4 regions of the Chryseobacterium sp. KMC2 genome follow, and region 2 is predicted to be linked to each of the others. Evidence: riboswitches for the same ligand, from Rfam matches in the RefSeq annotation. Region 2 holds a riboswitch; each other region holds the start of a gene.
What was found. Region 2 has a riboswitch for cobalamin ahead of JML65_RS07740 (TonB-dependent receptor plug domain-containing protein). Riboswitches for the same ligand answer to the same signal wherever they lie in the genome.

Region 1 (7,693 bases), on a different contig from region 2:
TCTTGGAAATATCTCTTATTCCGGGAATAAACTTGCGGTAGATGGAAGTATTTCCTTCAGAAAAGCAGATAATTATTATGACGGAAATAATGCTGAGGTCAATCATTCACAATATAATAAATTCAACACTGCAATTGGAATAGCTTATAAAACAAGTCCTTTATCCTCAGTAAGGGTAGATGCAATTTTCGATAGGGCGAAAAATGTCGGATTTCCTGCATTGCCAATGGATTTATGGCTTTCCAGAGCGATGATTACATCAGCTTCCTACAGGCAATTGTTTAATGAGGGTTTGATTAAATCCTGGGATACCAAAATCTATTACAACACCATAGAACATTATATGGATGATACCAGACGTCCTGAAAATCTTGTACATATGGATATGCCGGGATGGAGTACCACATATGGGCTGATTTCATCGATTCATCTTAAAAAAGAACGGTATACCTCAGCAATAGAATTGAATATGTACAATAATACATCCATTGCAGAAATGCGGATGTATCCACAAGATCGGAAGAACAGGACAATGTTTGCATACAGCTGGCCCTGGGTAACTACGCGTTTTGCGGGGCTTTCGATGAATAACAGTTGGGAAATATCAGATAAAAGCCGTGTGAATTTTGGTGGATCGTTAGGACTGAACTATAATGAGTCTAAATATGTAGAATTCAATTGGATTTTTCACCCGGGAGCATCTCAGCAAAAAACGAGAATTCTTCCAAGTTTACATGCTGGATACCAATTCACAGAGGATCATTTTAGTTTTTCTGTAGGAACCGGGTATGGACATAGAGCACCTTCCGTTTCAGAAGGCTATGGATATTATATCTACAATAGTTTTGATCGATATGATTATATCGGAAATCCTGATTTAAACAATGAAATTTCTTACGAAACCAATGCCAGTGCAGGTTTTAAAAATGAAAAGATGAGTATTGAAGCTAAAGTGAATTACTTCTATATTCAGAATTACATCATTGGAAAAATTTTAAGTCTCGGAAGTCCCATGAATTATCAATCGGTAGGTGTGAAGGCTTATACTTCTCTGGATCATGCGACACTTTTTAATATGTCTCTGAATACAAGCTATAGCATTTTGCCGGAACTGCATTGGAAGGGAAGTTTAACGTACGCCCGCGGAAGAGATGATAAAGGGAAAAACTTACCTTTTATCCGCCCGTTGAGTTATTTGACTTCTTTACATTTTACCCACCATAATGTTGGAATTCATACTTCTGTAAACGGAGATTTTATCCAGCTTAATTATAGTCCGGAATATGGAGAAGACAAGACTCCAGCCTATGCCATATGGAATTTTTCCGTGGATTATAATTTCAAAATCAAAAAAATTAAAACTGTTTTTCAGGTGGGAGCCGAAAACCTGTTGAACAAATATTACAGCACCTATGCAGATTGGGGAAACATTCCAAGAATGGGGCGTAATATCTTCACCTCTTTACAATTCAGTTTTTAAGGATCATAAAACTTTAATTAAAACAACAACAACTAAAATTTTTACAATGCAAAACTTAAAACAATATTTACTATTATCAGCTTTTTCACTGGGTATAATTTCCTGCCAGAATAGTGATGATAATCCTGTTGCCAATAATGTAACCCTTGAATTTAATAATACTTTTAAAAATACAACCATTGTGCTTGGAGATGCTGTCTCTGGAACAGCTACCACCAATATCTCTGCAGAAGGTCAGGTCCATCATTTCTCAGAATTAAAATATGTAATAAGTAATATTCGTCTGATAAAGGCAGATGGTAATGAAGTTCCCTACAAAATTAATGACCTGGATCAGGGAGCTACCGTAATAGATCAGTCAAAACCGGAAACGCTTCGTTATATTCTGAGCAATATCCCGGCTGGGGAATATAAAAGGATCAAATTCGGATTAGGAGTAAAAAGAGAACTGAATGTACTGGATCAGATGAGGTTTCCAAAATTCTATGCAACTGCCGGTTCTAATGACACCCAAATGATGTGGGAATGGGGAGCCGGTTATCGTTTTACAAAGATTGAAGGTTTCTACGGGACAGATCATAAACAGATGTCTATCCATACAGGAAGCACCATCAAAGGATCTGAAGGGAATTTTACCCAGGGAGTAGATGCATACAGAGATGTTAGCCTAGACCTGCCTACCCATGCAATAGTAGATCATAAAGCCCCTAAAATTACTGTTAAAGCAGATTTTGATAAACTGTTGACAGGTAAGATCAACACGATTGTACTGGTTACCGGAACTGGATCGGATGGGAATGCCACTCCGAATATCCATACGGCCAATCAAATGGTGAAATTTGTGGATAACCTTGGCGGAAACGGATCCGGTGATATTTCAGGAATGTTTTCAGTGACTGGTGTTGAAAACTAGATTCATCTCTGTTGTAATGAAAAAAGGAGTAAGCATTTTAGCTATTTTTATATTGTTAATATCTTGTAATAACGATAATTATGAGCCTGTTTCTTATGATAATCCTCAAGTATCACTCAATATTCCTTTTGGCTTTCCGGAACTAAATAATTCGGTGAAATCTAATGTGCCTACAAAATATGGAGTAGAGCTGGGGGAGAAGTTATTTCAGGATAAAAGACTCAGTGCAGATAATTCCATATCCTGTTCCAGCTGTCACATTCAGGGAAATGCTTTTGCCGATAACAATGCTCAGGCGGTAGGTATTGAGAATAGACTAGGCTTACGGAATGTACCAGCTATTCAGAACATGATGTTCTTGAATTTTTATAATTGGGACGGGAATATTCTTCAACTGGAAAATCAACCGCTGGTTCCTATTATCACTCATGAAGAAATGGGATCTTCTATTTTGGAGGTGATTGGCAAAATAAAGACTGATCTTATGTATAGAGATTTATTCAGAAAGGCATTTGGAGATGAAACCGTTACTGCGGAAAGAATTTATAAAAGTATTGCACAATACGAGTATACACTGATTTCTGCCAATAGTAAATACGACAGAGTAAAAAGAAATGAAGGAGAGGTTTTTACAGAAAACGAAGCTCAGGGATATCAGACCTTTCAGCAAAAATGTGCAAGCTGTCATAGTACAGAACTTTTTACCGATCAGAGCTTTAGAAATATCGGATTTCCTGTGAATCCCAATCCCAATGAGGCCGGACGTGGAAGAGTGACAGGTCTTCCGGGAGATTATATGAGCTTTCGGGTGCCTTCATTACGAAATGTAGAATATACAGCTCCTTATGGAAGTTTTGGACAGTTTCCTACTTTAAGAGCCGTTCTTGATTATTTTGATAAAGGTGTTTTGGATGCCGATAATCTTGATCCGGTCTTTAAAAACAATGGAAATAAAATTCCTCTCTCAGAGCAGGAAAAGACCAATCTTATCTTATTTATGAAAACCCTGAGCGATCGTGAATTTGCAAAAAAATAAGTATAGATAAGAGCAAAACAATTCAACATAATTGATGACTGAAGTTCATCAAAGATCCCGTTAGAAAATAACGGGATTTTTCATGTTTATGTATTGATAATCATTTTATTCTGCGTTGTATTGTATCTAACCGGAATTTTATATCTTTGCCGAAATTTGGCGAGCCGTAAAAAGCTCTTAAAAGGGAATCCGGTGAGAATCCGGAACAGACCCGCTGCTGTAAGCTCCGTACCAAAGTTTTTGAAGATTATATCCACTGTTTTTTAATGGGAAGGATTTCAAAAATGGAGTAAGTCAGAAGACCTGCCAGAATAAATAAACGTTTGACGCTTTCGTGGAATAAAGCTTTAGGACTACAATGATTCTGTGCAGTACATGCTGTGCTTTGTCATTGCTTTCTAATATCCATTAGCGTCATCATTATCCCTGAATGAGCTAATGGTGGCAAAACTGACTACATCTCAACTTCATAAAGTTGTTTTCACAATATTTGTGTTAACATCACAATTCTTGTTTTCTCAAACAAAGAAAAAAGACACCTTAAAGGAAGAAGCTATTAAGGCGGTCAATATTTACAAAAAGAACTTTAAAGAAATCGTTCCTGCTCAGGTATTGCAGGGAGAAGAGCTTGAAAGACTGAACAGCCACTCTGTGGCAGATGCCTTACGGTATTTTTCCGGTGTTCAGATCAAGGACTACGGCGGAATAGGGGGGCTCAAGACCATTAATATCCGAAGTATGGGAAGCCAGCACGTAGGGGTTTTTTATGATGGCATTCAATTGGGAAATGCTCAGAACGGTCTTGTGGATCTGGGGAGATATTCTTTGGATGATCTGGAAGAAATATCATTGTACAACGGTCAGAAAAGTGAGATATTTCAGCCCGCCAGGGATTTCGGATCATCAGGTTCTATTTATTTGCAGCCTAAAACACCTGTTTTTACCGGAACACGAAAAACAAATCTTGTTTTGAGGGCAAAAAGTGCATCAATTGATTTATTCAATCCTTCTTTCCGTTTAGAACAGAAACTATCACCAAGAATTTCTGCAAGTTTTAGTGCTGAATTTCTGCAAAGTGATGGTATTTACAGATACCGGTATGTAAAAAAATACCCTAACGGAGAGCCTGCCTATGATACAATAGCTAAAAGAAGAGACTCTGATATTAAAGCCAAACGTTTTGAAACCTCTTTGAATGGTACTTTAAATAATGGAAGCTGGAATATCCGCGGATATGGCTATATTTCCAATCGGGGTGTTCCTGCTCCTGTTGTGAATAGCCGTTTTGACGGGCGAGGGGCAAGAATGTTTGATGAGAATTATTTTGTACAGGCCAACCTGAGGAAAAAGCTTTTCCCTAAATTCGAAACTCAGCTTAAAGCAAAATTTGCTTATGATTATACCCGTTTTCTTGATACGGTACAGTCTCAGTTGGTTAAATATTCAGATAATACCTACATTCAAAGGGAACTGTATATTTCATCTTCCAATTTATATACAGTGAATTCCCATTGGGACATTAGCTTGAGTGGAGATTTCCAATACAATAATCTGGATGCAGATCTGTATCAGTTTTCTTATCCTACCCGGTATACCACATTGGTAGCTTTGGCTACGACCTATCAATGGAACAGGTTTAAAGTTTTAGGAAGTCTGTTAGGTACTTTTACTTTTGAAGAAGTGGAACGAAATAAAAGACCTGAGGACAGAAGTGAATGGACTCCTGCTATTTTTATGAGCTACCAGCCGGCTATTGTTCCGGAGCTTACTTTTAGAGCTTTCTATAAAAAGATTTTCAGACTTCCCACCTTCAATGATCTTTATTATACGAATATTGGAAGTACTTTTCTGAAACCGGAGTTTACGACGCAGTATGATTTAGGGTTTACCTATCAGAAGAAATATAATCATCCTGTCTTTAAAGCTTTTTATGCCAAGGTAGATGGTTATTACAACCGGGTAAAAGATAAAATTGTTGCAGCACCCACAGGAAATATGTTCCGCTGGATGATGATGAACCTTGGGTTGGTTGACATCATAGGTACAGATGTAAATGTCCAGGCTGAAATGATGTGGGGCAAAGTAAAAATTAAACCGTTGCTTTCTTATACCTATCAAAGTGCAAAAGATATCAGTAATCCCGGAGATGATATAAGCCCGGGGGATACTTTTTATAAAAAACAGATCCCTTATACCCCTTGGCACAGTGGGTCTTTTACGCTGATGGCGGATTACCGTGACTGGAATTTCAATTACAGTGTGATCTATGTTGGGGAACGCTATGACGGGCAGCAGGATAATATTCAGTACAATTTTGTTCAGCCCTGGTATACCCATGATTTATCCGTTCAGAAAAAATTCGACTACTCAGGACATCAGTTTAAACTGAGTCTTGAAATGAATAATATTTTCAATCAATATTATGATGTGGTCAGAAACTATCCCATGCCGGGAAGAAATTTTAAAATTACTTTAAACTTCACCTTATGAGAAAAATAAACTTCTGTCTTCTCCTCTTCATATTGGTTTTTCTTGTGGCCTGCCGTACCGATGATATTATCGTCCGTCAGGAAGTGGTAGAAGGGTTGGCAGCACCGGAAAATACTGCCATTAAAGGCTTTTACGTATTGAATGAAGGGAATATGGGAAGCAATAAATGTACCCTTGACTTTTTCGATTATACCAAAGGAACTTACTATCGGAATATCTATGCCGAGGTGAACCCTAATGTGATCAAAGAATTGGGGGACGTAGGAAATGATATTAAAATTTATGGTAGTAAGCTGTATATCGTAGTCAATGTTTCCAATAAAATTGAAGTGCTGGATGCTAAAACAGCTAAACGGATAACATCTATTCCCTTACAGAACTGCAGATATATAACATTTAAAAACGGAAAAGGTTATGCCAGCAGTTATGCAGGGCCTGTAGATGTCAATCCTAATGCACCTAAAGGGAAAATAGTGGAAATCGATACAGCTTCCCTGTCTATACAGCGTCAGGCTACAGTAGGATACCAGCCTGAGGAAATAGAAATTGTAGGAGATCAGCTTTTTGTTGCTAATTCCGGAGGCTATATGGCTCCAAATTACGACAGAACAGTTTCCATAATCGATTTAAATAGTTTTACAGAAACAAGAAAAATAGATGTCGCTATTAACCTCCACCGGCTTAAAAAAGACAATTATGGTGATCTGTATGTAAGCTCCCGGGGAGATTATTACTCGGTACCCTCCAGTTTATATCTAATTGATGCTGCAACGGGGATGATAAAAAAAGATTTCCATATTGCGGTAAGTGAGATGACGATTGTCAATGATAAACTTTATTTCTATGGAAATGAATTCAATTACAATACCCATACCTCTCAAAAAACATTCGGGATTATTGATGTAAAAACAGAACAGATTATTTCTAACAGGATTTTTGATAAGGAATATGAAAATGCCATTAAAACCCCTTACGGAATTGCTGTAAACCCAATTACAGAGGATGTTTATATTACTGATGCCCGAAACTACGTTGCAATGGGTTTTGTGTACTGTTTCGATAAAAATGGCCATTTCAAATGGAAAACCGAGGGAGGAAATATCCCTGCCCATTTTACTTTTCTCTATAAATAATTAAACTGATAAACATGAAGATCAAAACTTTTACCTATTTAAAAACAGGGTTTTTATCATTTCTTCTCATAGGAATGATAGCCTGTAAGCATGATGATGAGGAAAATTTTGTATTTAACGGGTTGGATGACTCTTATACTATCGAACGTTTTGAAGTTCTGAGTATTCCTACCAATATTTCAGGAAACTTTACCTGGAGTGTGAAAGACTCCATTATTTCTCAAAGTTCAGAACTTGAATTTATCAGTCCGGTAGTCGCTACCTATCCATTGACACTTAAGATAGAGAATAATGGAAATGTTCATACCTATCATTCTAAAATAGTGGTAGAAAAGGAAACGGCTACCTACAGCAAATATATAGCTAAGGTTTTTGATTATCGTCCTGCTCCCGGACAGTTTATGAATAAGATTCCCGAATATGAACCGGGAAATACAGCTGAAAATATGCTTCAGAAAGCGAGAGAATCTTTGATAGGTTCCAGTTTTCAAGAAATAAGTCTTGGGGGGTTCGGAGGCTATGTCGTTTTTGGATTTGATCATACGATTCCCAATCTGAATGGAAGAGATTTTAAAATCCTCGGAAATGCCTTCTTTGGAAATGCCGCAGCTGACCCGCGTTCAGGATCCTGTGAACCAGGA
Region 2 (7,693 bases):
ACGACTGGACAGATAAGGAAACAGGTAAAGGAGTGTACTGTACGGCAGATGACAGCGTTCAGCCGGTAGGAACTACCAATACTAAAACAGGAAGCCACTCTCCAAAAAATCTATGGTCTACCACAGTAACCGACGAGTTGAGGCTGGCAACGAACTTCCAGGGTAAGGTAATAGGAGTTTCTCTGAAAGACCGTGCTTCTATTCTTCCGGCAGGACATACGCCGAACGGAGCTTTCTGGTTTGACGACAGTACCGGGAACTTTATTACAAGCACATGGTATATGAAGGAGCTTCCACAATGGATCCAATCATTCAATGCTCAGAATTTACCTGAAAAATTGGTGGCTAACGGTTGGAATACCTTACTTCCAATCAATCAGTATACAGAAAGTTCACCTGACAATTCTTCATGGGAAGGTCTATTGGGAAGTGCAAAAACACCTACATTCCCATATACCAATCTGGCGAAAGATTATCAGACAAAGAAAGATAATATCCGTTATACTCCTTTTGGAAATACATTGACATTAAAACTGGCTGAAGCTTCTGTAGAAGGAGAGCAGTTGGGTGGAGACAATATTACAGACTTCTTAGCTATCAATTTGGCTTCTACAGATTATGCCGGTCATAAATATGGACCGAATTCTATTGAGGTTGAAGATGTTTATATCAGACTGGATCAGGATTTGGCTCAGTTTTTCAGCTACCTGGATTCAAAAGTAGGAAAAGGGCAGTATACTGTTTTTCTTTCAGCTGACCACGGAGGAGCTCATTCTGTAGGATTCCTTAAAGAGCATAAAATTACTACAGGCTTTTTTGGAGAAGGAATGGAAAAAAATCTTAATCAGAAACTGAAAGAAAAATTTGGGGCTGATAATTTAATCAATGCTATAGACAATTATCAGGTATATTTTGATAGAAAAGTATTGACAGATGCTAAACTTGAACTGGATGATGTGAGAAACTTTGCGGTAAAAGAGCTTGAAAAAGACCCTACTGTTTTATATGCTGTTTCTGTAGACAGAGTTCAGGAAGCCAGCATTCCGGAGCCTATCAAACAAAGAATCATCAATGGGATCAACAGACAGAGAAGTGGAGATATTCAGTTAATCTCTCATGACTCTATGCTTCCTCCTTATTCTAAAACAGGAACTACACACAGTGTTTGGAACTCTTATGATTCCCATATTCCATTGATTTTTATGGGTTGGGGAGTTCAGCATGGGGAAAGCAATAAAGAATACCATATGACAGATATTGCACCTACGGTTTCTTCTTTATTGAAGATTCAGTTCCCAAGTGGAAATGTTGGAAATCCAATTACAGAAGTGATGGGTAAATAATTAAATAACATCAGTATATATAAGTGGCTGCCTTCAACTATTGGAGGCAGCTTTTATTTTTATAGTATTCATAAAGGTCAGGTTTTATAAAGGGTTTCTATGTTTGAATTTTTCTACACCTTATTCATACGCCTTCATTTTTCACCCGGTATTTCACTTTTTGTCTAATACATTTAAAAAGCTATCTTTGCAAAAATTATGGTTTCCAATATATTGGAATGAAAAGGGAATCGGGTGGAACTCCCGGACTGTCCCCGCAACTGTAAATCGCAACAAAAGTTTCTGTAAAAAACCACTGTGTAAAAACGGGAAGGTACAGAAGGCGAAAGTCAGGAGACCTGCCAGAATAATAATCAAAATATATATTGCTTTCGGAGGAAGAGTAAATTAGTATGGATATAAAAAGATCTTTAGTACTGCTTTTTTCGTCTTATGGCTGCTTTCTTTTTGGACAAGAGAAGGCCTTAGATACTATTTATATATTCGACAGCCAGATGAACAAAGTAAAGCTCTTCCATCACGTAACGAATATTACCAATGAAGATGCTGAAAAAAACTCAACTAACCTTTCCGAATTACTGAGATTTCAATCTTCAGTCTATATCAAAGAAAATGGACGGGGTGCTGTTTCTTCACCTTCTTTCAGGGGAACTACCGCCCAGCAGACTGCTTTTGTATGGAATGGAATTAATATTAACTCCAGTTTTTTAGGACAAGGGGATGTCAATAATATAGCCTTGTTTGGATATGACCAGATCGGAATTAAACCTGGTGGAGGTAGTGTCATTTACGGCAGTGGTGCCATCGGGGGAAGTATTCATTTGAATAACAGCCTTGATTTTAATAAAGGGTTCCATGCTGCTCTGTTTTCAGAATTTGCATCTTTTAATACTTATAATAATGTTGTTAAAGGTTCTTACAGCAATGATAAGTTCAGCTTTAAAGTTTCCGGAAGCCATTCAATAAGCCAGAATGATTATGAAGTAGAAGAAGCGGGCGGAAAGAGGTATACGAATGACAACGGAAAATACTATAATACCAATTTCAATATAGCAGCAGCTTATAAAATTGCTCCCCATCATCAGATATCATGGATATCAGAGACTTTTAACGGAAAGCAACATTATCCTGTTCGTTTTGGTGACCTGGAAACCAAGACAAAGTACCATACCCAGAATTTCAGAAACCTGATGGCCTGGGATTGGAATACTACGCGTTTCAGCAATTCATTTAAAGCAGCTTATACTGAAGAAAATTTTCAGTATTTTGGAGATATTGCAGGACCAGAAACCAGTGGAGGTGCCGGAAAGAATTATATTTTAAAAAATGATTTCAATTACTTCCTCAATTCAAAATGGAATATCAATATTATCGGGGAATTTCAAGTGAATAAAGGTAAGGGCGAAGGAAGTTCAAAAATAGGTGATATCAGTAGAAATGCTGGATCTATTGCCGGATTACTTCGTTATTTTCCTACCAAAGACTTAAGGTTTGAAACCGGAATCAAGAAAGACTTTGTGGAAGACTTCAGCTCGCCGGTCTTATTTTCTTTTTCAGGAAAATGGAATGCCAACAAATGGTATGATGTAGGGCTAAGTATTTCAAGAAACTTCAGAGCTCCTTCATTTAATGATCTTTACTGGACTCCAGGAGGAAATCTGGATTTAAAACCTGAAACTTCTTATCAGTTTGAATGGAGAAATCAGTTTAAATTAGGAGACTTTAAATTATCTGTAGCTCCTTACTATATGAATATCCGTGATATGATCCGGTGGCTTCCAACAGCTTCAGGATATTACGGAGCGACCAATACCAATAGAGTAGAGTCTTATGGAGTAGAGTCGCAACTGGAATTTGAGAAAAAGTTTGGAAAGCATATGTTGAAATCAAATCTTGGATATTCTTATACAAAATCTAAAGACCTTGATGTTCAGAAACAGCTGATGTATGTGCCTTTCCATAAATTTACAGGAGGTATAGACTACCAATATGATTTTGTGAAGGTATATGTACAGGGAATGTTTAATGGGCTTACCTATACAGATTCCAATGAAAAAAGAAGTGATGCTTTAGATCCTTATTTTGTGATGAATGCCGGTGCCGGAGCTACATTTCTTACAAATTATACCCTCGGTTTTAAAGTAAATAATATTTTAAATGAAACCTATTATACGATGCTTTCCTATCCGTTACCCGGACGAAATTACAGTATAAGCCTTACTATCAATTTTTAAAATAAATTAATTATATGAATATCAGAAAAATTTTACCTCTTGCGTTTGCTTCCATGTTACTTTTCAATGTTTCATGTAGCAGCGATAGCGACATTGTAGAGCAGCCAGTTACTTACGAAGCCGGAGTGCTTATTTCCAATGAAGGCGGATTTACAACCACTACAGCTGAAGTTTCTTTTGTGAGCAGCAATCTTGCTAATCTGTATGACAAAATTTATGCTTCTAATAACAATGGTGAACCTCTGGGGAAAGTTCTTCAGAGTATAGGTTTTCAGGGAGACCGTGCTTATTTAGTGTCTAATGTTCCCAATAAAATTGATATCGTAAACAGATATACTTTCAAAAAACAAGCTACTGTAACCGCTAATCTTGATGGCGCAAGATATATCGCTTTCTCAGGAAACCAATATTATGTAACCAACAACAACTTTACAACTAATAAAAGAAAGCTGAATGTTTACAATACAGGAGATAATTCTTATGTAAAGAGTATTGATTTTACAAATGCTGCTGAAAAAGTGGTGGAAGCTGAAGGAAAAATTGTTGTACAGACTGATGGTACAGGATATGACGCGAGTTGGAATCCAATTGCAACAGGATATACTATCTCTGTGGTAAATCCGTCTACAAATACAGTGAGCCAAACAGTAACTCTTCCTGCCAACGGGATTATTAAAGATCTTATTTCTTATAAAGGAACTGCTTATGCATTGGCTTCCGGGGATACCAATTCTTATATCTATAAGATCAATACTGCAGATGGAACGTTTACAACAACAACTCTTCCTATCCCTAAAGTTCAGAAGCTTAGAGCAGAGGATAATAAATTCTATTTTATTACAGATACCAACAAAATATACGGAATGACTATTGGTGCTGCTGCTGTACCAACAACTCCTATTATGACTGCTACAGGTAATGTATATGGATTTGATGTAATTGATGGCAGAATCTTTGCCTCAGACGCAAGTTTTTCAGCAGACAGTAAAGTGAATGTTTACAGTGCAAGCAATGGAACTCTACTGAGAAGCTTCACAGCAGGAATCGGAACAAACGGTTTCTATAAAAACTAACATACAAGGCTTTGGCCTGTATACATAAATTTTATTTTTTCATCATTTGTGTTTTTTTTCGGTCGGTCTCATAGAGCCGGCCGATTTTGATTCACATATTAAAATAAAAACCCCGGGCTGGAAATCTTTCCAGCCCGGGGTTTTATGATTTAAACTTATATTTTTAATCCTAATTTTTCTGCTTCAGCAATCACAAATTTTGTTGCCTCGTCTTTTTCATTAGGAATTTCTCCTTCAAGAATAGCTTCCTTTACCTTCTCTTTTAAGATACCGATTTCACGGCCTGGTTTAAGCTGGAACATTTCCATGATCTCTTCTCCGGTAATAGGAGGCTGAAAATTCCTGACCTGATCCTTTTCCTCTACTTCTTTGATTTTGACAGCCACATATTCGAAATTCTTTTTAAACTTATCCTGCTTTTTAGAATTTTTTGTGGTGATATCGGCCTTACAAAGAGTAAAAAGATCTTCAAGGTTTTCACCGGCATCAAATAACAATCTTCTTAATGCCGAATCAGATGCATCATCCGTGATCAAGGCAATAGGTCGGGAGGAAAGCTTTACCATTTTCTGAACATACTTCATATCGCTTCCTAAAGGTAATTTAAGTCTTTGAAAAAGAGCTTTTACCATTTTTGAACCTAAGAATTCATGTCCGTGAAATGTCCATCCTGTTCCTTCAACAAATTTTTTAGTAGGAGCTTTTCCCACATCGTGAAGAAGTGCTGACCAACGCAACCAAAGATTATCTGTATTCACAGAAATATTGTCTACAACTTCTAGGGTATGGTAAAAGTTATCTTTGTGAGTCTGCCCTTCCACTTCTTCCACTCCCTTAAGCTCTATAAGCTCGGGAATAATAAGTTTTAAAAGGCCTGTTTGTTCCATTAAACTTAATCCTACAGAAGGTCTTTCAGACAGCATGATTTTGTTAAATTCCACCATGATTCTTTCCATGGAAACAATTTCAATTCTTTTGGCTTCCTGCTTGATAGCCTCCAGAGAATTTTCTTCAATGGTAAAGTGTAATGTAGAAGCAAACCTTACTGCTCTCATCATCCTCAACGGGTCATCAGAATAAGTCTGTGCAGGCTCTAGCGGAGTTCTTAAAATTCCTTTTTCCAGATCCTCAATTCCATGAAAAGGATCAATCAGTTCGCCGAAATTATCTTTATTTAAAGAAATGGCCATGGCGTTGATGGTAAAATCCCTTCTTTTCTGATCATCCTCTAATGTTCCACCTTCTACTTCAGGCTTGCGGCTGTTTTCAGTATAACTTTCCTTTCTCGCTCCTACAAATTCAAGATCAAGGTCCTTGTATTTGATCATAGCCGTTCCATATGTTTTAAACACAGAAACTTTTAGTTTAGGATCAATATCCTGAGCTACAGTCTGAGCAAGCTCAATACCATTTTGTTCGGTCACAAAATCTATATCTGTAGAAGCTTTTCTTTTCATTAAAAGATCCCGGACATAGCCCCCAACAATGTATACGGACTGATTATTCTTTTCCGCAGCCTCAGAAATTATTTTGAAAAGTTTTAAATTTTTATTTTGGTTAAGATTAATTTTCATCGTTAGTAAATAGCGTCAAGTTGTACTCATATCACCCATTAATCATAATGAGCATACATTTTATTAATTTTTCCTTCTTCATTAAAAAACATGACTTCAACAGCCTGTTTGTCCATAATAGATTTGTAGAATAATGCAACAGAATCAACTCCTGCAGTAGATTGTATCAGCTCGAAGTGAAGATTAGGAAACTTTTTCAGCGCCTTTCTCCAGTAATCACGAACGGATTGTTTTCCCTGCAGTGAACTTTCCTTTCCTCCTGTAGCCATCGAAATCATTGGAGTGGTGATTTCAATATCATCAGAATAGTGGGATAGAATAGCTTCTAAATCATGAGAATTCCAGACATGTATCCACTCCCTGGCAAAATCTTTATGGTTTATCATATATTGTAATGAGTTGGAATTTTGCAAAGATAGAACTAAAAAAAGAAATCCTGCCGATACGAACAGACAAGACTCTAAAATAAACAGATCAATATATTTTATTCACGAAGAACTTTGATTCGGTTGTCACTCCATATTTTGATTACCGAAGATCCTGAATATTTTGACACTTTATCTCTATCTTCTTCCACAGCATAATCTACAAGACTGATCATCTCATTTGAAATATCTGAAAACTTCAACGGACTTTTCTCACCACTGAAATTAGCTGAGGTAGAAACCAACGGTTTATTCAGTTTTGTAATTAATTTTTTACAAAAGTCATTTTTTACCAATCTGATACCAATACTGCCATCTTCGGCAAGTAATTCTTTGGGCAATCCGCGGGGATTTTCATAAACAATGGTAACCGGCTTTTCACTAAGATCAATAATTTCCCATGCCATTTCCGGAACATCCACCAGATCCTGAAGTCTTTTTTCAGACTCCACTAAAATGATCATGGATTTATTTTTTTCACGCTTCTTAATGTCAAAAATTTTATTGACAGCCTCTATATTGGTAGCATCACAACCAATTCCCCAAATAGTATCTGTAGGATAAAGAATTGTTCCGCCGGATTTTAATACTTCGATAATATGTTCCATAATGGTATTGAATTCAAAACAGTCTATAAAGGTAGAGAATCTGGGAATTTCAGACAAAAAATTGAGGAGTAAATGATATGGTAATTTAATTTTTTAGGCTTTGGCTAAAGCCAATGGAAGATTTTTTCATAGGAAAACGGGCTAAAGCCCGTTCCTATTGATGATGGAGATGTTTTGTATTAATGATTTATGATTCCAGAATGAAATAGACATTTTCAAAATGGTTATACATTATGTATTGAATTCAATAGAAATGGGCTTTAGCCCATTTTAACAAAGGATATATGCATTTGGCTTTAGCCAAAACTTATTCCTTAAAATTATATTTTTCAATAAACTCTTTGTATTCCTCAATAAAACTCTTTTTCTGATGATGTCTTTCTTGATTTTTAATATAATTCCTTACCTGATCTACCATTGATTCAGAAATGGAAAC
Region 3 (7,693 bases), on a different contig from region 2:
TTAAATCTGTAATAAAATTTTTAATTAAAATATAAAGGTGGCTTTTTATAAGGCCACTTTTTTTATCTTGCATCTATATTTTTTAGGAATGGATACTACAATTATTAATATTCTCTGCCTTGTTTTATTGTTTGTCGGGATTTTAGGAACTTTTCTTCCGGTTCTTCCGGGATTGCTGTTAAGTATCTGCGGACTTCTGATTTACAAATTTGGGACTGATGCAGATCTTTCGATGATTTATATCTGGGCATTTGGAATTCTTACTGCTGCGTCAGTGGTATTGAGCTATGTAATCCCTGCAAAAACCAACAGAAAATACGGAGGAACACGCTGGGGAAGTATTGGTTCTGTCATCGGAACTATTGTAGGAATCTTTATTCCTATTCCGTTAGGTTTTCTGATCGGGATGTTTGCCGGGGTATTCATTGGAGAATTGCTTCATGACAGTAAGGATATGAACAAAGCACTGCAATCCACCAAAGGAGCCCTTATTGGGTTCATTTATGGAACGGGTTTCAGTTTTGTAGTAGGTGTGGCAATGTTTTTGGTGGTATTACTTAATATGTTTAATGTTATTTAAATTAAAAAAAAGAAACTATGTTCCATAAAGCCCTTATCTTCAGTCTTGGAATACTCGCATTAACAGGATGCGATGCCCAAAAGAAAACAAAAACAGAAACAAAAACTTCTGAAATGAGTTCCAACACCAAAACTCCGGATCAAAAAGGAGATATTATCTACTTCAATGAAGGGGAAAATAAGTTCCTTAAAGAGTATCAGATGAATGTTACCTTCAAGGGCATTTCAGAAGACAGCCGCTGTCCTGAAGGAGTAAACTGTATCTGGGCCGGGGTTGCTCTTGCACAGGTGGAAGTAATGGGTACTACAACAAGACCCGTGATTTTAAACCTTGCCAGCATGGATCATCCTGCAAGAAACTATCACCAGTCAGCAGATTTTAACGGATACACCATTACATTGCAGGAAGTAACTCCCTATCCTAAAGCGGCAAGCGATGGATTAAAGGCTGCCATGGGAAAATATAAAATAGGGATCAGCATCAAAACAACCGAAAGCCCATCAGGGACTACCACGAAATAGGCTTTTTACCTTTGGAAACAAGATACTCATTAATTTTTGAGAAAGGCTTGCTTCCAAAAAAACCTCTATAGACAGAAAATGGCGACGGATGTGCCGATTTTAAGATAAAATGTTTAGCCGGATCTATGAGTTCGGCTTTTTTCTGTGCAAAAGCTCCCCACAATACAAAAACTACATTCTCTTTTTTATCTGAAATTTCTTTAATGATAAAATTGGTAAACTTTTCCCAACCCAGATCTTTATGGGAGTTGGGAGTATGGGCACGAACAGTCAATGTTGCATTCAGTAGCAGCACGCCCTGTTTTCCCCAATCATCCAGTTCCTTAGAAGTTCTTACCACTCCTAAATCATCTTTTAATTCGATAAAAATATTTTTAAGGGAAGGCGGAGCAGTCACCTGTTCAGAAACAGAAAAACACAATCCATTAGCCTGATTGTCATTATGATAAGGATCCTGCCCAATGATCACCACTTCAATATCTTCAAAAGAGGTCAATTCTAACGCTCTGAAAATTTGATCTTTCGGAGGGAAAACTTTAGTAGTCGCATATTCATTTTTTACCTTTTCCCATAGGGTTTTAAAGTATTCTGTATTTTTTATCGGGGCTAAAATTTCTGTCCAGGTCATAATTCAATCTGATTATTTGAAAATGAGTTAATTTGATTATTTACATTTGCTGATCTATCAAAAGATATTTCTGATAAACTAACGGGCTTTTTTCAGACTAAAAATTACATTTTCAAGATTCTTTTCATCTGTTCTGTTTTCTTTTAAAGCAAACTTATGTTTTAAAAGCAATCCCTTAGAACTTTCATTCTGGTGATTGGTAAAAGCCAAAATTTCCTGTAAATTTAAGTCATTAAATCCAAAATTTAAAACAGATTTCAAAGCTTCACTCATAATTCCTTTTTTATGATAATCGGGAAGCAGCTCATATCCTACTTCCGCCGTTTGCCGGTCTTCAGAGAATTTCCAAAGGCAAATGGTTCCGATAAGGTTCTTTTGGTCTTTATAAGAAATTCCCCAGAAAATGATCTCTTTATCCTGAGTTCTTTTCCTGATGCTTAAAATAAATTCTAAAGCGTCATAGTTGGTCTTGGGTGAATTCCTTTTAACATATTGATTGATCAGTTCATTGCTCCGGATCCGTAAAATATCTTCTACGTGACTTTCATTGATTTCCTTTAAAATTAATCGTTCGGTTTCCAGTTTCATCCTTCAAATGTATTAAACTCGTCATCAATTAAAAACTTTTTGTCCGGAAAACCTTTCTGATTCTCCATTGTGAATTTCTCAAATTAGCTCATTTTCAAATTACCACCGTATGACATTCACATTTTCTCACTAAATTTGCAGTGTGTATATAGATAAAGAAGATTTAGACGAATTAGAGTTTCCGCAATTACTCGCGGAAATCTCCCCCCTTGCGTATTCTCCGAAAACACGAGAGAAAATTCTTCAACTTCGTCCGATGGAAATAGACGAGGCAGAACTTTCATTGAAAAAAACGTCAGAATATCTGTCGAGTTTTGAAAGTTCAAATGCAATTCCGTTTGATGAATATGAAGATATTGAAAATGAGCTGAAATTAATGCTGATTGAAAATTACCGTCTTGAAAACAGTGCTTTCATTAAAATCAAAACCATCACGGAACAAATCGGAAGGCTTCAGAAGTTCTTCCCTACCATGCCGGAAACCTTCCCTACCCTTATAGAAGATGTTTCTGTACTGGAGTTTAAGAAAGAGATCATTGAGAAGGTAGATAAAGTTTTCAACCGTTTTGGTGAAGTAAAAAGTGAGGCTTCTCCCGCTTTAAAAGGACTGAGAACAGAAATCCAGCATGCTAAAAAAGCCATTCAGGAAAATTTCAACCGTGCCCTTACCACGTATGGACAAAGTGATTTTTTGGACGATATCCGGGAGACCATTATTGATGATCAAAGAGTTCTTGCTGTAAAATCGGGATTTAAAAAGAGAGTTGCCGGCAGAACATTAGGGATTTCAAAAACAGGTTCCATTACGTATATTCAGCCGGACAGTGTTGTAAAACATTATTTCAAACTTCGGGAAAGTGAAGAGGAAGAAAAAAAAGAAATAGACAGGGTTCTCAGAAAACTTACTGGTGAGCTGGCAGAATTTCAACCTCAGCTTTGGAGGTACCAGATTTATATTTTTGATCTTGACCTTACAAGAGCTAAAGCAAAGTTTGCAGACTTAATTAACGGGGTATTACCAAAAATTAACCGCCATAAGACCTTAAAACTAAGGGATGCTTTCCATCCTTTATTATGGCTAAGAAATAAGGTAGAAAACAAAACAATCTATCCTCAAACTCTGGCTTTAACGGAACACAACAGAATTATCTGTATTTCCGGCCCGAATGCGGGAGGAAAATCAATTACGTTAAAAACAGTTGGATTATTACAGCTGATGATTCAGAGTGGTATTCTGGTTCCTGTTCATCCGAAGTCTGAAATGTTTTTCTTTGAGAAAATGATGACCGATATCGGTGATAACCAGTCCATTGAAAACCATCTATCCACCTATTCATCGAGATTAAAAAAAATGTCCGGAATCATCCGCGAGGCTGATGCGAATACTCTTTTACTGATTGATGAGTTTGGAACAGGTTCTGATCCGGAATTGGGAGGTGCTTTGGCTGAAAGTTTCATGGAGTATTTCTACGACAAGAAAAGTTTTGCGATTATTACCACTCACTATACCAACATTAAGCTGGTGATAGAACAGCTTCCCAATGCTGAAAATGCAGCTATGCTGTTTAATGAAGAAACCCTTGAACCCATGTATAAATTGGAAGTGGGACAAGCGGGAAGTTCATTCACATTCGAAGTTGCTGAGAAAAATAGAATTCCAAGATTCATTATTCATTCTGCAAAGAAAAAAGTGGAACATGATATTGTGAATCTTGATAAGACCATTGTGAAGCTGCAGCAGGAAAAATTTGAGGTTGAAAAACTAAAATCTGACCTTGCGGAAAGAAAAGAGTCTGTAGAAGATAAGCGTGATAACCTTCAGAAGCTGAATGAGCAGCTTCAGCAAAAGCTCTTTAATTTCCAGAAGCTCTATGAAGAGGAACACCGTAAACTTCAGTTTGGAAACAAAATTGAGGCATTCATAGACAGCTATACAAAAGGGAAATCAAGGAAGGATGTTGTAAAGGACTTTGTAAAGCTTCTGGAACAGGAAAAGTTCAGGAAAATAGGTGCTGACAAAGACGAATCAAAACGTCTTCAGGTGGTCAAAAGGAAGATTACCCAACAGCTTAAAAAGGAAGATGTGATTGAAAAGATTGCCGAAACCAATGAAAAACTGGAGGAGAAACGTAAAAGTGACCGTGCTGTTTGGATGAAAATAGGGCAACGTGTCCGCATCACAGGAAGTACCAGTGTAGGGACCATTGAAAAAATATCCCGAAACAAAGTAATTGTCAATTACGGAACTTTCAAAACGACCATTGACGCGGAGGAACTTGAAAGAATTTAATCAATTGGAGAATGCGTTAATTTGAGAATTTGAAAATTAATCTAAAATAACTAATGGAGAGCATCATGAGATGCTCTCTTTCTTTTTGTACGTTTACCTAAAAAATAAGCTTAAACATCTGATACCTTTTTTCAACAAGAAAATCAGGTATTTCAGACTCTCATTTAAAAAAAATACAAGATTTAAAAGAACTGCAACAGTATAATTATCTTCCGAAAAGCATTTAATTTATATATTTGGGGATCAAAAATTTATTATAATGATTTCAGTAGGCAAAGCATTCTATCTATCTGCATTTAGTATTTTCTCTTTAGCATTCGTTAAAGGGCAGAATAAAGTTCCTTTTGGAGTGGTAAAAGCTGAAGAAGGATATGCCAATGTACGTGTACATAAGGATAATTACAGGAAGATTGTAGATAAGATCCGTATGCGTAAAGGGGATGTTTTTGTTTATGTAAAGCCGGCACCGGGAGAAACGGAGTGGATATGGATCAAATATCCTGAAAAACAGGATGAGGAAAAGCCTTTTGTAAGGTATGAAACTCTTGAAAAAGAAGGAATGGTAAATAAAGAGCGTATCGCTTATATTGATCAGCTTCCTCAGTATACACCTTCGAAATCCAAGAATGGGAAATCACTGATTTTTACTGATAATTCTGATCCTAAAATCCCTACGGCACAAAGAAGTAAAGTAGTTATTGATATTTACCCATCCAATGCCGGATACCGTAAAAAGGAGAAAGATGCTGACGGAAAACTCCTTACTATTGACAAGGTGAAACCATGGGGAATCGGTAATGATCTTCCTGAAGGCATGACTGAAATTAAATCAATCAGGGTTCAGCAACCCGGCAGAGGTTCTGTTTTTGTACGGGAAGCCATCAAAAACATGTTTCAGCCTACCATGGATTTCAATAATGTAGCGGTAACCTCTTTAGACAACGACAATATCTTTCTTTATATGATCAATGGTTCAGGAGAATACAGATATACAAGTCTTTGGACTATAAAAAAAGGAAGAGTGATCAGTCAGATTATTTATCATAATCCGGAATAAATTCATTATTTTTGCCCCCGAAAAAGTTTAACGCTTATTCATCATAGAAATAGGTTCTGCTTAACCGCAGATTAAAAAGGGAATCGTGTGAAAATCACGAACTGTCGCGCAACTGTAAGTAACTGAAGTCTTTTATTAAAGATCCACTGTGCGAGGCATGGGAAGGGGATAAAAGATGTTACGAGTCAGGAGACCTGCCTTTTTCTTAAACAAAAAACTTTCGCGATATGAAGTTTATTGATCTGATGGATTTTTTCAGGAATTTCTTAGGTTCCTGGTATTATTCTGTTGTTTGATAATATTTCATTTCGCTTTAATTAATAATGAAATATGACTACAGAAGAAAGAATTGAAGCATCCGAAACCAGAATATTTAAAGCGGTTTTCCCTAACACAACAAATCATTATGATACCCTTTTTGGTGGTACGGCTATGCAGCTGATGGATGAAGTAGCTTTCATTACTGCTACCCGATTTGCAAGAAAAAGAGTGGTCACTGTAAGCAGTGATAAAATTGACTTTAAAAAACCTATTCCTGCCGGAACTATCGTTGAGCTGATCGGAAAGGTTGCCTACGTTGGAAAAACCAGTATGAAGGTCAATGTAGAGATCTACACGGAACAAATGTATTCCTATGAAAGAGAAAAAGCAATCATTGGTGATTTTACTTTTGTTGCCATTGACGAATTCAAAAAACCAATCCAAATCCTATAATTATAAAGTTTCGGGCGGCCAAAGGCCGCCCGAAACTATTTTAGAATAAAAGCTTAGCGCTTTTATTTGATTACTTTTCCGGTTTCCACATTTCTGGTCAATAACAGTTCAAAAGCCTCCCCCATCTCATCAGAAGCTCTGCAGATGGCATTTTCAAGCATATTTCTAATCTGCTTTTCCGTAACTCCAGCTTCTGTCCAGCTTTTTCCTGAGGTATATGAATTCAGGATAAAAGGAATAATTCTGTCGATAGCACAAGCGAAAATAGCATCCGGTGTTTTTTCCTCTTCAAATTCTATCCATAAATTGAAAAACTCCGAACGTAATGGCTCGTCTAAGATTCCAAATATCTTTTGGGCAGAAACTTTTTCTCTTTCAAACTTTCCGACCATTGCTTTTTCATCAAAAAGGAAAGTATCTCCTGCCTCAATTTCAACCAGGTCATGGATAGAAAGCATTCTGATAACTCTCAGCAAATCAATGTCAGCACGGTTTTTTGCATAAGGATATAAAATCTGTGCAAGAATAACGATCTGCCATGAATGTTCTGCAGTATTCTCTCTTCTCGAATCATCTGCATTATAATTTCTTCTCTGTACATTTTTCAAAGCATCTACTGCCAGGATAAAATCAATCTCTTTCTGAATCTTCATTATGTTACTTATCTATTATATTGATTTGCCGGATACACCTTGGTTTTGGTCACCCATTTATTATTTATTTTTTCTTTGGTCATCACTTTTACACGGTCTTCATTGGTCATATCCTCTTCCCTCTCCAATACCTTTTCTAATCCCTTATTAGGAATTACTCTATATTCCGTAGTAAAAATCATGCAACATCCGGATTTTCCTGTGGCAACAAGACGTTTGCGCTTAGCATCTACCCCAAATAATCCAAAATAACTGGAACCGATTTCCGTAAGTTCCTCACTTTTCACAAAAGCCATTCTCGTACTATTGAATACATAGACATCATAGGATGCACTGCTGTAATTTCCTTTATTTCCATTTCTGACAGCGATATCTTCTGTTCCGTCAAAATTAAAGTCATCAATAATAAAAGGGCTTTCTTCATTGGTAAGCTGGATCATTTTTCCAGGCATCAATTTTTGACCCTCCTTTACATAAAATACAAGATCTTCGGAAGTTAAAGTCTGAACTTTAGTGTTCTTGTTGTCATATAATTCTATTGTTCCTTTGTCTTTACATTGCTCATCAAAGCAATTTTCACTATTGATGATGACATCATAATTCTTTGATGCATTTTTTACTTCAAACTGATATTGTCCAAAACATAAAGGGCCCAACAGAAG
Region 4 (7,693 bases), on a different contig from region 2:
AGCCGTATCCATCAGCGCCCGTGAAACTTTTTGATCATGATACAGATTAAGCCAATTACTTCCCTTTCCCAAAATATTCCGGGAATACAGGTCGGCCATTGAAAGTGTTCCAAGACTCATCCCGTCGCTTACCATAAATATGATGTTCTTTGCACTTCCGGAATGGAGTTGCTCAGTACTTCTTTTGGAACTCCAAAGTTCAAGCGGAGATATTGTGAAGAGACCTGATAGTAATGCTGATCCTTTTAGAAATTTACGTCTGTCCATATGCTGTAAAAATAATGCTGAAAGGTATTCTATTTATGATATTATTGATACTTTGTTGCATTAATTAAAAGTTAATTTTAAATATGCTCAGGAAACGGATCCTGAAAATTCTGCTGTTGGCTTAATAATTCTTTATCATTAATAAGACAGTCTTGGAGATCCTGTACCATTTGGTCTTTGTTTATATCCTGACCTATAAAAACGAGCTCATTGATTCTGTCACCCCAGTTTTTATCCCATCTGCTTTCAATAAATTCCTGATTTTCTGCAAATGAATTATAGTCTAATCTTTGATTCATGGGCATGCTGCACCACCAGACCCCTGCTTTTTCCAAACGGAACGAACCTCCAGCCTGGGAGAAGTTTAATGCGTCATCCGGTCTGGAAGCCAGCCAGAAAAGCCCTTTAGCCCTTAAAATACCTTCAGGATATCTTTCATTAAGGTAGTTCCATAATCTTTCGGGATGAAATGGTTTTTGGTCTCTGAAAACCAATGACCCGATACCATACTCCTCTGTTTCAGGATTGTGGTGATCAGACTGAAGCTCTTTTTGCCAGCCGGCTGAAGACTGTGCCGTATCAAAATCAAAGAGTTGGGTATTTAAAATTAGCCGGGAGTCAATCTTCCCGAATTCTGAATGAATGATATGGGCTTCAGGATTCAGTTTTGTTATAGCTGCTTTTAAAAATCCAAGAGTTTCGGAATCGATAAGATCTGTTTTATTTAAGATAATGACATTCGCAAATTCAATCTGATCCGTAAGAAGGTTAACAATGGTTCTGTGATCCCCTTCCATATCCGTAAGGTCCCTGTCCATCAATAATTCATTCGTTGAAAAGTCTTTCATAAAATTGAAGCTGTCCACTACGGTCACCATGGTGTCTACATAGCTGAATCTGGAAAGGTCTATGCCGCTTTCTTCATCAATATAGGTAAATGTCTGGGCTACGGGGATAGGCTCACTGATTCCTGTACTTTCAATCAGCAGGTAATCAAAACGTTTTTCATGCGCTAAACGCTCCACTTCAATCATCAGATCTTCCCTGAGTGTACAGCAAATGCATCCGTTACTCATTTCTACAAGCTTTTCTTCCGTTCTAGAAAGCGTATTCTGATTCTCGATAAGGCGTGCATCAATATTCACTTCACTCATATCGTTTACAATAACGGCTACTTTTAGTCCTTGTTTATTGTGCAGAATATGGTTCAGTAAAGTTGTTTTCCCGGCTCCCAGAAAGCCACTGAGTACAGTTACAGGAAGTTTCTTTGTCATGTATTAATGTTTATGATTTTTAAAATTGATGATATGACCTGTAATTAAGCCTGCTGCTCCTACATAAATAAGGGGAATATGAATTTCAAATATAAAATCTGCCAGTACAGAAATGGAGATCAGCAGAATAGAAGCCCAAAACAGAAACTTGAGGCGTCGGTTGGTTATTTGTCTCGTTATTCTGAAAACTACGAGGGCTCCAATGATCAGAAAAGCCAGATCAATATAAGGATTATGTGAAATTCCCAATGGGATGATCATCAGTAAAGGAAAGACTATGCAATGAATCAAACATAAAACGGCTGCGGAGATTCCTACTGCATCAAGAATTTTTGACTTCATAAAAAGGATGATTTAATTTTGTTATTGTAACTTTGTTGCAAAGTAAATACAAAATTTTAAATAACGCAACTTTGTTGCATTAAAAACATGAAACAAGTTAGAAATACCCATGCCAAAACTGAGATTTTGAACCTTATCAACGATTCTGAGGTGGCACTTACCCACTCTGATATTCAGAAGAAACTAGGGGATTTGTGTAACAGAGTTACCATTTACCGGGTTTTGGAAAGACTTGAAAATGAAGGTGCTATTCATAAGATCGTCAATATTGACGGAGTTGTGAATTTTGCTAAGTGTAGTGGGAAATGTACTCACGAACAGCATTTTCACAATCACGTTCATTTCAATTGTAAAGAATGCCATTCTGTTACCTGTATTGAAAATGCTATACCTGAAATTAGTTTACCTGAGAATTTTATAGCTCAGGAGTATAACTTTATCATCAGCGGAATCTGTCCGAGATGCGCGCATGCTTAAACAAAGAAAAAGCATCCCTGGAGATGCTTTTTCATGATGATATTGGAACAAGCGATGATTATGCATAGGCTGCTGAAGCTTCTTTAGCAGCAGCTACCATTGCAATTAAAGCTTTTTCAGTTTCTTCCCAATGTCTTGTTTTCAGGCCACAGTCAGGATTTACCCATAACTGGCTGGCTGGAATTACATTTTGAGCTTTCCTTAAAAGCTCAATCATTTCTTCTTTAGAAGGAACCCTTGGAGAGTGGATGTCATAAACTCCGGGACCTATTTCGTTTGGATATTTAAAATCTGCAAAAGCATTTAAAAGTTCCATTTGAGATCTCGAACATTCTATCGTAATGACATCTGCATCCATATCGGCAATATTTTTAATAATATCATTAAATTCAGAATAGCACATATGGGTATGGATCTGGGTAGCATCTTCTACTCCACTTGCTGAGATTCTGAAGGCTTCTACAGCCCATTTCAGGTAGTTTTGCCATTCTGTTTTTCTCAATGGAAGACCTTCTCTGATGGCAGGCTCATCAATCTGGATAATCCGGATTCCTGCTTTTTCAAGATCCACTACTTCATCACGGATCGCCAAAGCAATCTGCTTACAAGTCTCGGCACGGGGCTGATCATCCCGTACAAAAGACCATTGTAATATGGTAACAGGACCGGTCAGCATTCCTTTTACCCATTTACTGGTTTGGGATTGCGCATATTGAGACCAGTATACAGTCATTGGATCAGGACGGGAAATATCTCCGAAAATAACGGGTGGTTTTACACAACGGCTTCCATAGCTCTGTACCCAGCCATTTTTAGTGAAAATAAATCCTTCAAGTTTTTCCCCGAAGTATTCTACCATGTCATTACGTTCAAATTCTCCGTGAACAAGGACATCAATTCCTATTTCTTCCTGCCAACGGATGGTTCTCTGAGTTTCCTCTTTCAATAAAGCATCGTATTGTTCTGCACTAAGATCTCCTTTCTTAAACTGGGCCCTCCAGCTTCTTACTTCAGTAGTTTGCGGGAATGAGCCTATAGTGGTGGTTGGGAATAGCGGAAGCTGTAATGATTCCTGCTGCTTTTCTTTACGGATTCTAAATGAATTCTTTCGCTGAGCATCTTCTTCAGTTACGGCAGCCACTCTTTGTTTCACTTTATCATTATGAATAAGAGAAGATGTTTTTCTGCTGGCAACAGCCTTTTTATTGTCTTCAAAATCTGCAAGGATACTTTCATCCTCAGTTCCTGAAGCAAGAGCTTTAAGACTTACGACTTCTTTCACTTTTTGTTTTGCAAAAGACAGCCAGTTTTTAATTTCAGGCTGAAGGGCCGTTTCAAAATCCAGATCACAAGGCGAATGAAGTAATGAACATGACGGAGCCACAAAAATTCTTTCTGTACCCAGTTTTTCAGTAGCTTTTTTAATGAAAGTCAAAGACTTTTCATAGTTGTTTTTCCAGATATTTCTTCCGTCTACCACTCCTAATGACAGGCTTAGGTTTTCAGGAATAGCATTTAAAATATCTTCCAGCTGCTCAGGATTTCTCACCAGGTCTATATGCAGAACGTCTGCAGGAAGTGACACAGCAAGAGATGCATTGTCTTTCAATCCGTCGAAATAGGTTGCGATGATGAATTTCAGTTTTGGAAACTGCTTTCTAAGTTCCTGATAAACGTACTGATAGGTTTCTTTGGCTTTCTCCGTTATATCTAAGGTTAAAAACGGTTCATCAAACTGAATCCATTGGGCACCCTGATCCTGAAGTTTTGTTATGATTTCGGTGTATACCGGAAGAAGATTTTTTGCAAGATCCAGTTTATCAAATCCTTCTTCCTTTTCTTTTCCTAAAAGAAGGTAAGAAACAAGCCCGATGAGTACCGGCTTGGCATTAATTCCAGCTTGTTTAGCTCCCGCAAACTCGTTGAATATTTTGTCGGAAGTCAGTTTAAACTGCTGATTTTTATAAAATTCTGGAACAATATAATGATAATTGGTATCAAACCATTTGGTCATTTCCATGGCCGTGATATCCAGTCCGTCTTTCTGGTATCCTCTTGCCATCGCAAAGTACAGATCCAGTTCTGAATTATTTTTTTTAAGGGCTACTTCATGATAACGTACCGGAATAGCTCCTACAATTAAGCTCATATCCAGTACCTGATCATAATAGGAAAAATCATTACATGGGATAAGGTCTATCCCTGCCTCCTTCTGAATATTCCAATTGTGATTGCAGATATTCCTTCCCGTAGTAAGAAGTTCTTCCAAAAGAATTTTACCTGACCAATATTGCTCGCAGGCTTTTTTGAGTTCTCTTTTGCTACCAATTCGCGGATAGCCTAGAATGTGCGTTTGCATTTTTTAAACTTTTAATTAAACTTATTTTTAAAAGCTCTTTGAATGCTTCGTAATGCTTTTGCCGGTATCTATTTTTGGGAAAATAATGACATACCTGATAATCCCGTTTTACTCTGAGAAAAACGTACTAAAAAATATATCATCTGTATGACCCAAAGCTTCAGACCGCGAAAGCATTGTCAATTGAGTAAAGGCAGGTCTCCTGACTTGTAACAGTTTCTGTCGTCCTTCCCGCTTTCAGGCAGTGGATCACAAGGACAGAAACCTTTGGTGTGTTACTTACAGTTGCGCGACAGCTCGTGATTTGCACACGATTCCCTATTAATTTACCTTACGTAAAACCTCTCCTGTTTGATGAAGTATTGTAAAGAACTATTCTTTATTAATTATACTGACTATCTGTATTGATAGAAGATTTTAATTTTGTGTAAAATTACACATACAGAATAAATGAACAAATATTGATTTGAAATAAAGAAAATATGTCTTTATAGTTCTATTTTAAAAGAATATAATTCTGTAACTTTGATAAAAATTAATACTAAAAAAGAATAATATCCTGTGGAACATCTCGATACCAAAGATATACAGCTGCTGAGACTACTTCAGAAAAATGCAAAACTTACCGTTAAAGAGCTTGCCAAAGAAGTTAACCTTTCTCCTTCTCCTGTTTTTGAAAGGGTGAAACGTCTGGAACAGGAAGGCTATGTGAAAAAATATGCTGCAGTTCTTGATCCTGATAAGCTTAACCGGGGTTTTACCGTTTTCTGCCAGATCAAACTGAAAATTCATGACCGTTCTGTAGGGTATGATTTCGTTAATGAAATTATGGATATAGAAGAAGTGGCAGAATGTTATAATATTTCGGGAGATTTTGATTTCCTGCTGAAAGTTCAGGTCCGGGATATGAAACATTATCAGGATTTTGTATTCAATACACTGGGATCTGTAGATTCTATCGGAAGCACACATAGTACATTTGTAATGGCAGAAGTGAAAAATACCCATGGACTAACGATCTGATACAAAAAGATGAGGATGTACAAAAATTTTCAGACATCCTCATCCTGACCAGATTAAAAAGGGCGGTCGAACTTTTCTATATTCGATCGTATTAATTTCCCTGGAAATCAGGGGTTCTTTTTTCTATAAATGCCCCTATGCCTTCGCTATGGTCCTGTGTGGTAAATAATGCTCCGAATAAAGCCGCTTCTTGTTTTAATCCTTCAGAGATATGAAGTTCAGATCCTGTATTTAAAGACTGTTTTGCTTTTGCAACAGCCACTGGACCTCTTGATGCAATGGTTTTAGCCAGCTTTAGAGCTTCATTCAGTAATTCTTCGGGTGCAAAAACATGGTTAACAAAACCGAAATCTTTGCAGGCTTCCGCGGAATAAAAGTCTCCTGAGAAAACCATTTCCCTGGCTTTATATAAGCCTATTGCTCTTGGAAGACGCTGGGTACCCCCAAAACATGGTAATAAGCCCAATGTAACTTCCGGTAACCCGAATTTCGCTTTTCCGCTTGCTAAAATAATATCGCAGGATAATGCCAGCTCACAACCACCGCCCAGGGCAAATCCATTTACGGCTGCAATCACTGCAAATGGCAGGTTTTCAACAGCATTAAATGCCGTCTGTGCCACCATTGAAAAGTCTTCTGCTTCTTTGGGACTCATCCCCTGCATGGCTTTGATATCAGCTCCTGCAACAAAAGCTTTATCCCCGGACCCGGTAATGATTAAGACTCTTATATTCCGGTCTGATTGTATTTGTTCCGTAAATGAAGTAAGTTCTTTTAAAACTGTTTCATTCAAAGCATTCAAAGCTTGTGGCCTGTTGATCGTTAGTGTTCCGATATGGCCTTCCTGGTGATATATTAATGTTTCAAAACTCATTGTTTTACGTTGAAATTTAAAGGTTAAATATTGGGAATGAAAATAGAGGGTGAATGGCTGTTTTAATTTTCAATATTCCCTTTTCCATTTAAAAATTGAAGAATACTGGAGAAATCTGTTTTCCCATGTCCTGTTTCACTCCAGATTCTGTATAAGTTCAGTGCGGTATTCCCTAATGGTGTAGAGGTTTTAGTTTCCAATCCAGCTTCTGCGGCAAGGCCTAAATCTTTAGCCATCAGATCTACGGCAAAGCCTCCTGAATAGGCTCTGGAAGCTGGAGCATTTTCCATCACACCGGGATATGGGTTATATACTTCTAAAGACCAGTTTTTACCGGAACTTTTCTGCATGATTTCACTTAATATTTTGGGGTCCAGACCATGTTTCACTCCCAGGTTGATCGCTTCTGAGGTGCCAATCATATGAATGGCTAGCAGCATATTATTACATATTTTAGCGACCTGTCCGGCTCCGGATTCTCCGGCATGAAATATATTTTGTCCCATACATTTCAAGATCGGTCGGGCTTTTTCATAATCTTCCTGCTTACCACCCACAATAAAGGTCAATGTTCCTGCCTGTGCCCCACCGGTACCCCCGGAAACGGGAGCATCTATCATTTTGCACCCTTTTGAAATGGCCAATGTCGCAACTGAGCGGGCTGTAACAGCATCAATAGTACTGCTGTCAATCAATAATGTATTCGGTTTCAGAGTACTGATGAAGTCCTCAGAATAGAGTTCTGCAACATGTTTTCCTGAAGGTAACATCGAGATAATTACGTCTGCGGATTTTGCAGCATCTAAAGCTGATCCGGCCGTCTGACCACCAGCTGATTCCAATGCCTTTAATGCTGTTTCCGAAAGATCAAAACCTGTAACGGTATGACCTTTCCTGATAAGATTGGCAGCCATAGGGCCCCCCATATTTCCTAAACCGATGAATGCTATATTTGACATGATTTTTTTTGAATTAGATGTTAGAGATTTGAGATTAGAAAAGGTGTAATCAATTATTATTTGAATAGAAGTGAGATAGTATGGCGTTAGCCAAAACCTATATGTTTTTTACCTTTAG

Region 1: another riboswitch for cobalamin. It lies ahead of JML65_RS04980 (TonB-dependent receptor plug domain-containing protein); the one in region 2 lies ahead of JML65_RS07740 (TonB-dependent receptor plug domain-containing protein).
Region 3: another riboswitch for cobalamin. It lies ahead of JML65_RS18080 (acyl-CoA thioesterase); the one in region 2 lies ahead of JML65_RS07740 (TonB-dependent receptor plug domain-containing protein).
Region 4: another riboswitch for cobalamin. It lies ahead of metE (5-methyltetrahydropteroyltriglutamate--homocysteine S-methyltransferase); the one in region 2 lies ahead of JML65_RS07740 (TonB-dependent receptor plug domain-containing protein).

What each region holds. Positions count from the first base shown of each region.
Region 1 is NZ_JAESIT010000003.1:200,083-207,775, forward strand. Features, by position in the region: gene JML65_RS04965 (TonB-dependent receptor plug domain-containing protein) at 1-1,480, shown strand, start outside; gene JML65_RS04970 (MbnP family protein) at 1,527-2,393, shown strand; gene JML65_RS04975 (cytochrome-c peroxidase) at 2,410-3,429, shown strand; cobalamin riboswitch at 3,570-3,755, shown strand; gene JML65_RS04980 (TonB-dependent receptor plug domain-containing protein) at 3,940-5,919, shown strand; gene JML65_RS04985 (YncE family protein) at 5,916-7,052, shown strand; gene JML65_RS04990 (hypothetical protein) at 7,067-7,693, shown strand, end outside.
Region 2 is NZ_JAESIT010000005.1:142,411-150,103, forward strand. Features, by position in the region: gene pafA (alkaline phosphatase PafA) at 1-1,343, shown strand, start outside; cobalamin riboswitch at 1,526-1,704, shown strand; gene JML65_RS07740 (TonB-dependent receptor plug domain-containing protein) at 1,736-3,577, shown strand; gene JML65_RS07745 (hypothetical protein) at 3,592-4,650, shown strand; gene JML65_RS07750 (CCA tRNA nucleotidyltransferase) at 4,806-6,224, opposite strand; gene JML65_RS07755 (nuclear transport factor 2 family protein) at 6,263-6,610, opposite strand; gene JML65_RS07760 (L-threonylcarbamoyladenylate synthase) at 6,709-7,257, opposite strand; gene tnpA (IS200/IS605 family transposase) at 7,565-7,693, opposite strand, start outside.
Region 3 is NZ_JAESIT010000017.1:67,054-74,746, reverse strand. Features, by position in the region: gene JML65_RS18110 (DUF456 domain-containing protein) at 89-580, shown strand; gene JML65_RS18105 (hypothetical protein) at 598-1,101, shown strand; gene JML65_RS18100 (uracil-DNA glycosylase) at 1,088-1,729, opposite strand; gene JML65_RS18095 (GNAT family N-acetyltransferase) at 1,808-2,317, opposite strand; gene JML65_RS18090 (endonuclease MutS2) at 2,460-4,607, shown strand; gene JML65_RS18085 (hypothetical protein) at 4,867-5,664, shown strand; cobalamin riboswitch at 5,699-5,881, shown strand; gene JML65_RS18080 (acyl-CoA thioesterase) at 5,995-6,378, shown strand; gene JML65_RS18075 (HD domain-containing protein) at 6,441-7,031, opposite strand; gene JML65_RS18070 (XAC2610-related protein) at 7,040-7,693, opposite strand, start outside.
Region 4 is NZ_JAESIT010000006.1:224,766-232,458, reverse strand. Features, by position in the region: gene JML65_RS09425 (alkaline phosphatase) at 1-267, opposite strand, end outside; gene JML65_RS09420 (GTP-binding protein) at 345-1,541, opposite strand; gene JML65_RS09415 (MerC domain-containing protein) at 1,545-1,883, opposite strand; gene JML65_RS09410 (Fur family transcriptional regulator) at 1,971-2,360, shown strand; gene metE (5-methyltetrahydropteroyltriglutamate--homocysteine S-methyltransferase) at 2,419-4,719, opposite strand; cobalamin riboswitch at 4,894-5,080, opposite strand; gene JML65_RS09400 (Lrp/AsnC family transcriptional regulator) at 5,281-5,742, shown strand; gene JML65_RS09395 (enoyl-CoA hydratase/isomerase family protein) at 5,834-6,616, opposite strand; gene mmsB (3-hydroxyisobutyrate dehydrogenase) at 6,679-7,575, opposite strand.